DNA from 3 places in the Streptomyces aurantiaciflavus genome. Region 2 is predicted to be linked to each of the others. Evidence: riboswitches for the same ligand, from Rfam matches in the RefSeq annotation. Region 2 holds a riboswitch; each other region holds the start of a gene.
The links. Region 2 has a riboswitch for S-adenosylmethionine ahead of thrC (threonine synthase). Riboswitches for the same ligand answer to the same signal wherever they lie in the genome.
Positions count from the first base shown of each region.

Region 1: linked by a shared signal. The riboswitch ahead of ACPT94_RS36070 (amino acid ABC transporter permease) and the one ahead of thrC (threonine synthase) in region 2 are both predicted to bind S-adenosylmethionine.
Region 3: linked by a shared signal. The riboswitch ahead of ACPT94_RS31590 (aminotransferase class V-fold PLP-dependent enzyme) and the one ahead of thrC (threonine synthase) in region 2 are both predicted to bind S-adenosylmethionine.

Region 1 is NZ_JBNCAQ010000042.1:52,887-57,159, reverse strand. Features, by position in the region: gene ACPT94_RS36080 (ABC transporter substrate-binding protein) at 1-80, opposite strand, end outside; gene ACPT94_RS36075 (amino acid ABC transporter ATP-binding protein) at 190-972, opposite strand; gene ACPT94_RS36070 (amino acid ABC transporter permease) at 969-1,952, opposite strand; SAM riboswitch class IV at 2,307-2,415, opposite strand; gene ACPT94_RS36065 (glutathione S-transferase C-terminal domain-containing protein) at 2,484-3,419, opposite strand; gene ACPT94_RS36060 (putative leader peptide) at 3,560-3,679, opposite strand; gene ACPT94_RS36055 (carbohydrate kinase family protein) at 3,939-4,273, opposite strand, start outside.
Region 2 is NZ_JBNCAQ010000009.1:63,808-68,080, forward strand. Features, by position in the region: gene ACPT94_RS12480 (alpha,alpha-trehalose-phosphate synthase (UDP-forming)) at 1-637, opposite strand, end outside; gene ACPT94_RS12485 (glucosyl-3-phosphoglycerate synthase) at 743-1,687, opposite strand; SAM riboswitch class I at 1,858-2,005, shown strand; gene thrC (threonine synthase) at 2,024-3,304, shown strand; gene ACPT94_RS12495 (ubiquitin-like small modifier protein 1) at 3,421-3,696, shown strand; gene ACPT94_RS12500 (cold-shock protein) at 4,149-4,273, shown strand, end outside.
Region 3 is NZ_JBNCAQ010000032.1:38,638-42,910, reverse strand. Features, by position in the region: gene qcrB (cytochrome bc1 complex cytochrome b subunit) at 1-662, shown strand, start outside; gene trpD (anthranilate phosphoribosyltransferase) at 803-1,867, shown strand; SAM riboswitch class IV at 1,942-2,058, shown strand; gene ACPT94_RS31590 (aminotransferase class V-fold PLP-dependent enzyme) at 2,495-3,871, shown strand; gene ACPT94_RS31585 (Lrp/AsnC family transcriptional regulator) at 3,915-4,196, opposite strand.

The DNA of each region.
Region 1 (4,273 bases), on a different contig from region 2:
AGCCCGGTGGCGAGAGTGGCCACGGCGGTGGCCGCGGTGATGCCGCGTGTCAGGGCGCGTCGGGAGATGTGGAGGGGCATGGCCGTCCTTGTCGTTCGCAGAGGGTGAGGGCAGGGGTGATGGTGACGAGAGGGGTGGGGGTGGTGAGGTGACGTGGGGGAAGCAGTGGTGTCCGGCGGCGCCGGCGGGTCAGAGGACCTTGCTCAGGAAGTCCCGGGTGCGCTCGTGGCGCGGCTTGTCCAGGACCTCGGCGGGCGGGCCCTGTTCGACGATCCGGCCGCCGTCGATGAAGACGACCCGGTCGGCGATCTCACGGGCGAAGCCGATCTCGTGGGTGACGATCACCAGGGTGGTGCCGCTCCTCGCCAGGTCCTTGATGACGGCGAGGACCTCACCGACGAGTTCGGGGTCGAGGGCGGAGGTCGGCTCGTCGAAGAGGATGACCCCGGGGCGCAGCGCCAGGGCGCGGGCGATGGCCACGCGCTGCTGCTGACCGCCCGACAGCTGCCGTGGGTAGGCGGTCGCCTTGTCGCCCAGACCGACCCGGTCCAGGAGTTCGCGGGCGAGTTCCTGGGCCTGCGCCTTGTCGAGCTTCCCGGTGGCCACCGGGGCGGCGGCGACGTTGTCCAGCACGGTCAGGTGCGGGAAGAGGTTGAAGTTCTGGAACACGAAGCCGATGCGGCTGCGCTGGGTCAGGATGATCCGCTCGCTCAGCTCCTTCAGCCGGTCGCCCTGCCGGCGTACGCCGATGAGCTCGCCGTTGACGCTGACGTGGCCGATCTCCGGCTTCTCCAGGTGGTTGACGACCCGCAGCAGGGTGGACTTGCCGGAGCCGGACGGGCCGAGGATCACGGTGACCTCGCCGGGCCGCACCGTCAGGTCGACCCCGTTCAGCACCCGGTGGGTGCCGTACCACTTGTGCACGTCGTGCACCTCGACGGCGGCGGCGTTCTGAGTCGTCTCGGCGGTCATACGGCGGCCTCCCGGCGGATGCGGGCCCGCAGGTCGGTCAGACCGGTCCGCAGCTTCTGCAACGGCGTCGGCGGCAGGGTGCGTGTGGCGCCCCGGGCGTAGTACCGCTCGACGTAGAACTGGATGATCGACACGACGCTGGTGAGGATCAGGTACCAGACGGTGACGACCAGCAGCAGCGGGACGATGTCACCGGGGTAGGTGGAGCCCATCGTCTGCGCGGCCCCGAACAGGTCGAGCAGCGACACGTAGAAGACCAGCGAGGTGCTCTTGACGAGGCCGATGAGCTGGTTGACGTAGTTCGGGGTGATGGAGCGCAGGGCCTGCGGCCAGACGATCCTCCTGAACTGGTAGCCCTTCGGCAGGCCGAGCGCGGCGGCCGCCTCGTGCTGGCCCTGGTCGACGGAGAGGATGCCGCCGCGGACGACCTCGGCCGCGTACGCCGCCTCGTTGAGGCTGAGGCCGACGACGGCGACGACCATGTCGGTGGCGAGCCGGGACTCGTCGAAGGTGAAGAAGGCCGGCCCGAAGGGGACGCCCACGCTGAGTGTCTGGTACAGGGCGCTGAAGTTGTAGAGGAACAGCAGGACCACGATCAGTGGGATCGAGCGGAGCGCCCAGACGTAGGTCCAGCTGACCGCGCGCAGCACCGGGCTCTTCGAGAGCCGGGCCAGGGCGAGCAGGACGCCGCCGAGGAGCCCCAGCACCGCGCTGTAGGCGGCGACTTCGAGGGTGATGAGGAGCCCGTCGAGGATGGTCGGCCGCAGGAACCAGTAGCCGAAACGGTCCCACTGGTAGAAGGGGTTGGTCACCAGGCCATGGACGAACTGGGCGGCCAGGACCAGGACGATCGCGGTGGCGATCCAGCGGCCGGGTCGCCGCAGGGGCAGAACACGCTGTGCTGCAAGAGGCTTTGACGGTGTGTCGGACGGCGGTGGCGCCTCGGCGAGGGACACGGCGGCGCCTGGGGGTTGGCTCATGAGGGGCTCCGGCGGAGTCGGGACGCCCCGGGACACGGCGGACACGCTGTGGCCACGACGGCCGCTCGGCGGCAGGGCGGGACACAGGGAGACGCACGGGCACCGGGGGCTGGGCGGACAAACACACCGCGAGAGCGGTGTTCGTCAGGAACGCGGGACCGCTGTGGGGGACGTCAGCCCCGACAGCGGGCACAGCCCGGTGCGGTACACAGTGCGCTGTTCACACGGAGCAGATCGACTGCCCGGTCGGCGACGAGCAGGTCCGCGGACGGCCGTACGCAGCCCTGGGGGCGGCGCGCGGCCGTCCTGGGAGCTGCGTACATGTCCGTCACCCGTCTCTTCCGGCCCGGTGGGCCCTCGCGCTTACCGAGTCGTCGTCGGTCCGGTCGTCACCTGGGGCACCCCACCGCGGTGCGAGGGTTGCCGGTCAGCAAGCCAGGGCTTGTCGCTGACGCTCATGACCGTTCTGAGCCGTAAGTTAAGACAGCTGCCCGAACGGATGTCAACGTCGGTCCACGAAGTGGACCAGGTTCAGGGGCGGTTGACCTGCGGTCGCGCGCCCGTGTCGGAGGTCGCGTGGGCCGCCCAGTCCAGGATCTGGACGGCGGCTCCCGCGGCCTCCAGGCCCTGGCAGCGGGCGCGGTGGCGGCGGTCGATGCCGTCGAGGTCGAGGTGGGCGCCGAAGGCAGGGTGGGCGGCCAGACGGCGCGCGTAGGCCCACAGGGCGGGGTGGTCGGCGATGCGCTGCACGGCGGCGGCGTCGAGATGGATGCGGTGCACGGTGTCGAGTTGGACGAGAGCGACCCACAACTCGACGTCCGCTGCGGTGACCTGATCCCTGATCAGGTACGTGTGCGTTCCGAGTCCCTGTTCCAGCGCGCCGAGCGTGGCGAGCAGGGTGTCGAGGGCGGCGGCACGCTCCGCCTCCTCGGCGCCGGCCGCTCCGGCGCGCTGCGCGGCCTCCTCGATGCCTCGCGCGCACATCCGCTCGACGGCCTCGATCTCCGACTCGGCGCCGCACGGGTACAGCGTGGCCCGGCCGCCGGCGAACTTCCCCCAGCCTTCGGCCGGGGGGACCCCCAACTCGCTGCGCTCGGCGAGATCGCGGGCGATGTCGGGGCCGTGGGTGGAGACGATCCGCCCGGACCAGTCGTCGCTGAGCACCGGCCCGAGGGCGGGCCCAGTGTAGCGGTGCGCGCTGGCGTCGTAGAGCGGGCGCAGCACGGCATGGCCGCCGTCCGGACAGTCGGGGACCGCGGGCAGGAACGTCATGGGACAGGCCCGGTCGAGGCCGAGGAGGCCATGGGTGACGGCGATGCGCAGCCCGTCGGGATCGGCCGGTGACAGATGGAGGCGGTAGCGGCGCGGCACGGCGTAGTGGCCGCTGCGCGCGTCACGGCCGATCCGGCCCCGGAAGGCGGGGGCGGGGCGGACGGACGGGTGGGCGGCCGACGGTGTGACGGACATGGGTCTCCCCGGGGGCGGGCGCGCGACGGACGCGCGGCGGATGCGACGTCGGACGGGGGCGCGGCTCCGGTCGGCGCGCGCCGGACGGGACGGCGTCCGGGGGACACCGCCGGTGCGGCTCGGCGCGGGGACGGGCCGGTTCAGCCCCGGGGGATCGCGCTGCAGACGCGCAGCAGATCGATGTGGCGGCGGGAGGTGAGAAGGGGCGACGACCATGCCGTGCGGCCTGCTCGGCTGGTGACCGGCTCAAGGCGCCCCATGTTTCCCTACCTGTTCACTAGGATTCCCGGATCCGAGTGTCGATCCGCCTCCGGTCGGCGTCAAGAGGGTGTCCACCAGGTGAATGGGGCCGCTCCCGGGGCGGTGCGTCCGCGACGGACGACGGCCGCACCCGGGCCACCGTCTCGCGCACCGCGTACGGCGGCGGTCGTCGCTCCACGCCGAGTTGCCGCGGCGGCACGAGCGAGCCCCCGCAGTTGTCTGCGGGGGCCTCGTCACGCCCGGAGGTGCGGCCTCACCTCACGGGCGGGTCTTCTGGTGCGCCGCGAACTCGTCGGCGGCGGCCAGGTCGAAGTCCCCGTGGTCGCTGCCGAGCCCCTGCGCGACGAGTGCCGCCGCGGCGCATCCCAGGACGGCCGCGTCCCGCGGCGCGCGCCCCAGGCTCACGCCCCGCAGATAGCCCGCCGAGAAGGCGTCACCGCAGCCGGTGGTGTCGACGACGTCGACCGCGAAGGCGGGCACCGTCTCGCTGCCCTCGCCGGTCGCCACGAGCGCGCCCTCCCCGCCCCGCGTGACCGCGACGACCCCGGCACCGGCGCCGAGCAGCTTCGCGACGCCCGCCGCCAGATCGTCCT
Region 2 (4,273 bases):
GGAAGCCGAGGCGGTCCGCGCCGAGCATCCCGTTCAGGAGCTGCGCGCGGATGTCGCCGGGGAGCAGGCCGAAGTAGTCCACCGGCGCCCACGGTGTGTGCGAGAAGTGGCCGATGCGCAGGTCCGGGCGCAGTTCGCGGAGCATGCCTGGGACCAGACAGAGGTGGTAGTCCTGGACGAGGACGGCCGCCCCGTCCGCCGCCTCCTCCGCCAGCGCCTGCGCGAAGGCGCGGTTGTACGTCTCGTACGACGCCCACCGGCGCCGGAACTCCGCGTCGAAGACCGGCTCCAGCGGGGTCTGGTACAGCAGGTGGTGGATGAACCACAGCACGGAGTTGGCGATGCCGTTGTACGCGTCGGCGTGGACGTCCGCCGGGATGTCCAGCATCCGCACCCCGGACTCGCCCACCCCACGCCGTACCGCCTCGCGGTCGCCGTCGGAGAGCGCCGAGCAGACCCAGAGGGCGCCCGCGTCCGGGCCGATCGCCGACAGACCGGAGACCAGCCCGCCGCCCCCTCGCCTGGCGTGCAGCGAACCGTCCTCGCGGACGGCGTACGAGACCGGGCCGCGGTTGGACGCGACCAGCACCTGAGCACCTCGAGCACCCTGAACAGCAGCACCGTGCGTGGAAGCCATACGCCTCAACCTAGCCCGGTCCGGATCCGCTCAAACGTACGGATGCACTGCGTGGACGGGTCGTATCCAGCCGTATACGGCCTGCCCACCGTGTTACGCGCCCGGCTACGCGACCTTGCGGGCCGCGTACTCCGCGATCTCCGCCATCGGCGGCCGCTCCTCCGTGTCCACCGAGTAGGTGCGCGGCTCGAAGCCGTCCGCGCCCCGCTCGAACTGGGTGAGGGAGGGACGGACGAGGTGCCCGCGGGCCAGCCGGAGCTGGGCCGTGCGGTAGATCGCCGCCGCCATCCGGCCGAGCGCCTGCCCGTCCTGGTGGCGGTGCTTGCGTACGCCGACGTCGACCTGGGCCAGCGCGTCCAGGCCCACCAGGTGCAGCGCGTCGACCAGCATGCCCAGCTCCACGCCGTAGCCGACGGGGAACGGCAGCTGTTCCAGCAGGCTGCGGCGGGCCGCGTACTCGCCGCCGAGCGGCTGCACGAAGCCGGCCAGCTGCGGCCAGTGCATGTTGAGCAGGGGGCGGGCCATCAGTTCCGTCACCCGGCCGCCCTGGCCGGCCGCGCCGCGCAGGGGACGGTCGTACATGGCCTTGACCAGGTCGACGTCCGGGTCGGTGAGCAGCGGGCCCACGATCCCCGAGACGAAGTCGGAGGAGAACTCCTTCAGGTCGGCGTCGACGAAACAGACGATGTCCCCGGTGGTGACCAGCAGGGAGCGCCACAGGACCTCGCCCTTGCCGGGCACGCTCGGGATCCGGGGGAGGATCGTGTCCCGGTGGACGACTCGGGCGCCGGCCGCCGCGGCGACCTCCGACGTACGGTCGGTGGAGCCGGAGTCGACGACGACGAGCTCGTCGACGAGCGGGACCTGCTGCATGAGGTCGTGACGGATGACCGCGACGATGTCGCCGACGGTCTCCTCCTCGTTCAGCGCGGGCAGCACGACGGACACCGACCGGCCCGAGGCCCGCTTGGCGGCCAGGATCCTGTGGAGCGGACGATCGGTCACGGACCAGGAGCGGGTGGCCAGCCAGCGCTCGACTTCTTCCAGCACGGTCTGCGGCTCCTCACTGTCGTGATCACACGCGGTGCCCGGAGGGTGACCGTGTGATCCGTCTCGCGGTTCGGACGACTATCTCAACTGTCCTGGCCTTCGGTTACAGTCTTGAACAACGCGGATGACCATCGCATGTCCGGGGGTCGCCCGCGTTCACAACCACATACCGCTCATCCAGAGGGGCAGAGGGACACGGCCCGATGAAGCCCCGGCAACCCTCCAGTCGGTTCTTGTCACACGGAAGTGGCGAGGCTCCCGGCTAGGGAAGGTGCCAAATCCGTCTCACGGCGAGATGCGTCGTGAGGAAGATGAGGAGAAAGGGCCTCGCCTCACATGGCTGCGCAGACAGTTGCCACCACCAACTCCGTCGACCTCGGTCCCGCCGCCGCGCTGAGCTGCCGCGAATGCGGCCACCGCGTGCCCCTCGGCCCGGTCTTCGCCTGCGAGGAGTGTTTCGGCCCGCTCGAGATCGCGTACGACTTCTCCTCCTACGACACGGAGGAGCTCCGCAAGCGCATCGAGGCGGGCCCCGCGAACATCTGGCGCTACGCGCCCCTCCTGCCCGTCCCGGCCGACGTGGCGGACAAGCCCAACATCAACCCCGGCTGGACCCAGCTCGTCAAGGCCGACAACCTCGCCCGCGAGCTCGGCGTCGACGCCGGCAAGCTCTTCGTCAAGGACGACTCCGGAAACCCGACGCACTCCTTCAAGGACCGCGTCGTCGCCCAGGCCCTGGAGGCCGCCCGCGCCTTCGGCTTCACCACCCTGTCCTGCTCCTCCACCGGCAACCTCGCCGGCGCCGTCGGCGCCGCCGCCGCCCGCGCCGGCTTCCGCTCCTGCGTGTTCATCCCGCACGACCTGGAGCAGGGCAAGGTCGTCATGGCCGCGATCTACGGCGGCGAGCTCGTCGGCATCGAGGGCAACTACGACGACGTCAACCGCTTCTGCTCCGAACTCATCGGCGACCCGGCAGGCGAGGGCTGGGGCTTCGTCAACGTGAACCTGCGGCCGTACTACGCCGAGGGCTCCAAGACGCTGGCGTACGAGATCTGCGAGCAGCTCGGCTGGCGGCTGCCGGACCAGATCGTGGTGCCGATCGCCTCCGGTTCGCAGCTCACCAAGATCGACAAGGGTCTGCAGGAGCTGATCAAGCTCGGGCTCGTCGAGGACAAGCCGTACAAGATCTTCGGCGCGCAGGCCGAGGGCTGCTCGCCGGTGTCCGTCGCCTTCAAGGCCGGCCACGACGTCGTCCGCCCCCAGAAGCCGAACACGATCGCCAAGTCCCTGGCCATCGGCAACCCGGCGGACGGTCCGTACGTTCTCGACATCGCGCGGCGTACGGGCGGCGCGGTGGAGGACGTGACCGACGAGCAGGTGGTCGACGCGATCCGGCTGCTCGCCCGGACCGAGGGGATCTTCGCGGAGACCGCCGGTGGTGTGACGGTCGGCGTCACGAAGAAGCTGATCGAGAGCGGGCTGCTGGACCCGAGCCTCACGACCGTCGTCCTCAACACCGGTGACGGCCTCAAGACGCTGGACGCGGTGGCCGGGACCGGGCTGACCGCGACCATTCGTCCCAACCTGGAGTCGTTCCGGGAAGCTGGTCTCGCGTAAGCGCGTAGTTGTTCGTCTGCGGGCCGTGCGTGGCTGGTCGCGCCCGCGCGGCGGTAGCCGCACCTTGAGCACAGCCCCGCGCCCCTGGGGGCGCTGTACAGACCGGAGGTCACATCGTGAGCGTCACCGTCCGCATCCCCACCATCCTGCGTACCTACACCGGCGGTCAGGCCGAGGTCTTTGCCGAGGGGGCCACCCTTGGTGAGGTCATCGCCGACCTGGAGAAGAACCACACCGGTATCGCCGCGCGCGTTCTCGACGACCAGGGCAAGCTGCGCCGGTTCGTCAACGTGTACGTGAACGACGACGACGTCCGGTTCGAGCAGGGCCTGGAGACGGCGACCCCGGACGGCGCCGGGGTGTCCATCATTCCGGCGGTCGCGGGCGGCTGACCGAGGTTCAGTACCCGCCGGTAGTAACCGTCGGTAACAGCGATTACCGAGAGTTCATCGAATTGCCCCCTCCGTGAGAGAAGCGGAGGGGGCAATTCTGTGTGGTTGAGCGCGGTACAGTTGGGGAACGCGCCGCCCATCGCATGCCGGGCGCCCTGGAATTTCGGCTTCGCATGCGATGAGAAGTAGCCAAAGTGTGCAGGTGTTTTGCGCCTTTCGTTCCCTTTGTGGAGCCCGACTTGCCCTGAATTCGGGGGAATTCTCACCATATTCCGGACCCTTGGCGTCCGGAATTCTCGTCCGATTGACCTGTTGCAGACGGCAGTTGGACAGATACATTCAGCCGCGGTCGACGCGTTCCGGCGCACGCCCCCAATCAACTGGGGGGTGAGGTCTGACCCGGGTCCGCGAAGTGTGGATCTGTGCAAGGGCCAGTAATAGGGGAGTTAGGCATGGCTCAGGGCACCGTCAAGTGGTTCAACGCGGAGAAGGGGTACGGCTTCATCGCGGTCGACGGTGGTGCGGACGTCTTCGTCCACTACAGCGCGATTCAGATGGACGGCTACCGCACCCTGGA
Region 3 (4,273 bases), on a different contig from region 2:
GGGAGATCAACTTCTGGGGTCACACGCTCGTCCTGGGCGTGTTCGTCCCGCTGGTGCTCTTCGGTCTGTTCCTCGGTGTGATCGCGCTCTACCCGTTCATCGAGTCCTGGGTGACCGGCGACAAGCGCGAGCACCACATCCTGGACCGGCCGCGCAACGCCCCGACCCGCACGGCCTTCGGCGTCGCCTGGGTCACCGGCTACATGATCATGCTGGTCGGTGGTGGCAACGACATCATCGCCACCCACTTCCATCTGTCGATCAACGCGGTCACCTGGTTCGTCCGCATCGGCTTCTTCGTCGGACCGGTCCTGGCCTTCGTCATCACCAAGCGGATCTGCCTCGGCCTGCAGCGCCGCGACAAGGACAAGGTGCTGCACGGTCGCGAGACCGGCACCATCAAGCGCCTGCCGCACGGTGAGTACATCGAGGTCCACGAGCCGCTCAGCCAGGAGGCGCTGTACACGCTCACCGCGCACGAGCAGTACGCGCCGGCCGAGATCGGCCCGACGGTCGACGAGAACGGCGTCGAGCGCAAGGTGAAGCGTTCGGAGAAGGTCCGCGCCAAGCTGAGCAAGGCGTACTACGGCGAGGAGAGCCAGATCGCCAAGCCGACCGTCGAGGAGTACAAGGAGATCACGAGCGGCCACGGCCACCACTGATCACTGCGTCGCCACGCAACTGACGAAGGGCCCCGTCCGGTGTTCGGACGGGGCCCTTCGCCGTGCCCGCGGCTGGATAGGGTGGACCTGTTGAGACGCGTGTCCCGAAGAGCGGGACCGGACTGACCCAGGAGCGGCTTATGAGCGCTGTGACCCCCGCTGGAGGCGACACCGCGGCGGGCCGTTCCTGGCCCGAGGTGCTGAACGCCCTGCTGTACGGCCGCGACCAGAGCGCCGACGCGACGGCCTGGGCGATGGACCGGATCATGCGGGGCGAGGCCACCGACGCGCAGATCGCCGCGTTCGTGGTGGCCCTGCGCGCCAAGGGCGAGACCGTCGAGGAGATCAACGGGCTCGTGCGCGCGATGTACGAGCACGCGAACGTCATCGAGGTGTCGGGCCGTACGGTCGACATCGTCGGCACGGGCGGCGACGGCGCGAAGACGGTGAACATCTCCACGATGTCGGCGCTGGTGGTGGCCGGCACGGGCGCGAAGGTCGTCAAGCACGGCAACCGCGCGGCCTCGTCGGCGTCGGGCTCCTCGGACGTCCTGGAGAGGCTGGGCGTCAACCTGGACCTCACCCCCCAGCGGGTGGCCGAGGTCGCCGAGGAGGCCGGGATCACCTTCTGCTTCGCCGTCAAGTTCCACCCGGCGCTGCGTCACGCGGGCGCCGCCCGCGGCCAGTTGGGCATCCGGACGGTGTTCAACGCCCTCGGCCCGCTGACCAACCCGGCGAAGGTGCGCGCCCAGGCCGTCGGGGTCGCCGACCCGCGCATGGCACCGATCATCGCGGGCGTCTTCGCCGAACGCGGCAACTCCTCCCTGGTGTTCCGCGGCGACGACGGCCTCGACGAGCTGACGACGACGTCCACCTCCCGCGTCTGGACCGTCCGCGACGGCAAGGTCACCGAGGAGGCCTTCGACCCGCGGGACGTCGGCATCGAGCTCGTGCCGGTGGAGGCCCTGCGCGGTGGCGACCCGTCGTACAACGCCGAGGTCGCCCGCCGCCTCCTCGACGGCGAGACGGGCCCCGTACGGGACGCGGTCCTGCTGAACTCGGCGGCCGCGCTGGTCGCCCTGGACCCGACGGACGCACCGCTCACCGAGCAGCTGCGGGCCGGGATGGCGAAGGCCGCGGAGTCCATCGACTCCGGCGCGGCCAAGCGGGCGCTGGAGCGCTGGGTGACGGCCAGCAACGCGTAGGGCATCCGAGGTGCGGTCCCGCGATCCGGACACGAGTTGCGGGACCGCGATCACTTCACGTACGTTCCTGTTCAGGTCATGAGTGACAGTCATGAGGCCCCGGCCGACTGTCCGGCAACCCTCCGTCCGTGGCGGGGTGCCCCGGGTGAAGACCAGGTCGTGGGCAGCGAGGTCCACGGCAAGCGCGGACCCCTCGTACCACCAGGGGTCCTGGTCGTCGAGGAGCCTTCCGTGAGCAAGCGAATGCGCTAGGGCCTGTTGCGAAAGTGGCGTCGTCGCCCGAAGGGCGGCCGCGCGCCCGCCGCGGAGCGGCTGATGTCGCCGTCGGTGCGTGCTCTCGGCGTGCCGCTCGGAAGCCCTCGTACTGGGCGTACTCGGGCTTTCGGGCGGTGCGGCGAGTGGGGGCACCTCCCACGCCCTTCAGGCAGTGGGGGAGCGTGCCGGGCGTCGCGCGGCAGGCGCCACTTTCGCAACAGGCCCTAGGGCCGACAGCCCCCCGAAGGGGGGCCGCAGAGCCCCGCCTCCGCATCCCCTTTCACCTTTTCTCCCACGCTGAGCCGTGCCCGCGGTGTCTGCGCGTACGTGTGCTCGCGTGGTGAATCCGCCTGCCTTTCACGGGAGTTCACCATGTCCGTCTCCACCGCTGCCGCCACCCGCGCCATTTGTGCACCGCTGCCTGTTCTGGGCGGTAATGTCACCGTCCCGCTCGTCACGGGCGGCGAAGTCACCTACGCGGCGCTCGACTACGCGGCGAGCGCCCCCGCCCTCCAGCGCGTCTGGGACGACGTGGCGGCCTACGCCCCGTACTACGGCAGCGTCCACCGCGGTGCCGGCTACCTCTCCCAGCTCTCCACGGACCTCTTCGAGAACGCCCGCAGGACAGTCGCGGAGTTCCTCGACTGCCGAGCCGACGACCAGCTGGTCTTCACCCGCTCCACCACCGACTCCCTCAACCTCCTCGCCGCCGCGCTCCCCGCCGACTGCCAGGTCTTCGTCTTCGAGACCGAGCACCACGCCTCGCTGCTGCCCTGGAAGGACGCCCGGGTCACCTACCTCGACGCCCCCCGCACCCCGCGCCAGGCCGTCGAGACCCTGGAGCGCGCCCTCGCCGACCGCACCGCATCCGTTCAAGAGGGGTACGGTCCCGCCCTGGTCTGCGTCACCGGCGCCTCGAACGTCACCGGCGAGCTGTGGCCGGTGCGGGAGCTCGCCGCGGCGGCCCACGCCCACGGCGCCCGGATCGTCCTGGACGCCGCCCAGCTGGCCCCGCACCACCCCGTGAGCGTGCGCGACCTCGACGTCGACTGGGTCGCCTTCTCCGGCCACAAGCTGTACGCCCCGTTCGGCTCCGGTGTCCTGGCCGGCCGTGCCGACTGGCTGCGCGAGGCCGAGCCGTACCTGGCCGGCGGTGGCGCCAGCCGCAAGGTCACCCGGCGCGCGGACGGGGGAGTGGACGTGGAGTGGCACGAGAGCGCCGCCCGGCACGAGGCGGGCTCCCCGAACGTCATCGGCGCCTACTCCATCGCCGCCGCCTGCAAGGCGCTGACCGAGGCGGGCTTCGACACGCTCGTCGCCCGCGAGCAGTACCTGGTCGAGAAGGTGCGGGAAGGCCTCGCCGAGGTCCCCGAGGTGCGCGTCCTGTCCCTCTTCGGCGACGACGCCCCGCGCGTGGGCGTGATCTCCTTCGTCGTCGAGGGCTGGAACAGCTCCCACTTCGCCGCCGCCCTCTCCGCCGAGTACGGCATCGGCGTCCGCGACGGCCTCTTCTGCGCCCACCCCCTGGTCCGCACCCTCCTCGGCAGCGACCCGCAGACCCAGGGCGAGTGCGGCGCCCCCGAGGCGGCCCCCGGCGAGAAGTCCCTCAACGCGATCCGCGTGAGCTTCGGCGCGGGAACGCCGGACGAGCACGTCGAGCGTTTCGTGGGCGCCGTGAAGGAGCTGGTCCGGGACGGCGCCAGGTGGCAGTACCGCACGGAGGACGGCCGCTGCGTCCCGGCGGTGTGAGGCGCTCTTCTCCGGAGGCGGTGTTCAGACGGTGTTCAGACGGTCAGGAGTCCAGGCCGATCGCGAACGCCGCCTCCAGGTCGTGCTGCGAGTACGTACGGAAAGCGACGTGCGTGTCCGTCGCCTCCACGCCCGGAATCTTGCTGATCCGGCCGGGAATGACCTCCGCCAGCTCCTCGTGCTGCCGCACCCGCACCATGGCGATCAGGTCGTACGTCCCGGTCACGGAGAACACCTCGCTGACGGAGTCCAGCGCTGCGATCGACTCCGCGATCTCGGGAATCCGGTCCACGCTGGTCTTGATGAGGACGATCGCGGTGATCACGGCTGGTTCTCTCCCTCGGGGGCCGGAGCTGGGGCGGCCTTCACTTTAGGGCCTGTCCGGCGGATCATGCCGCGGAC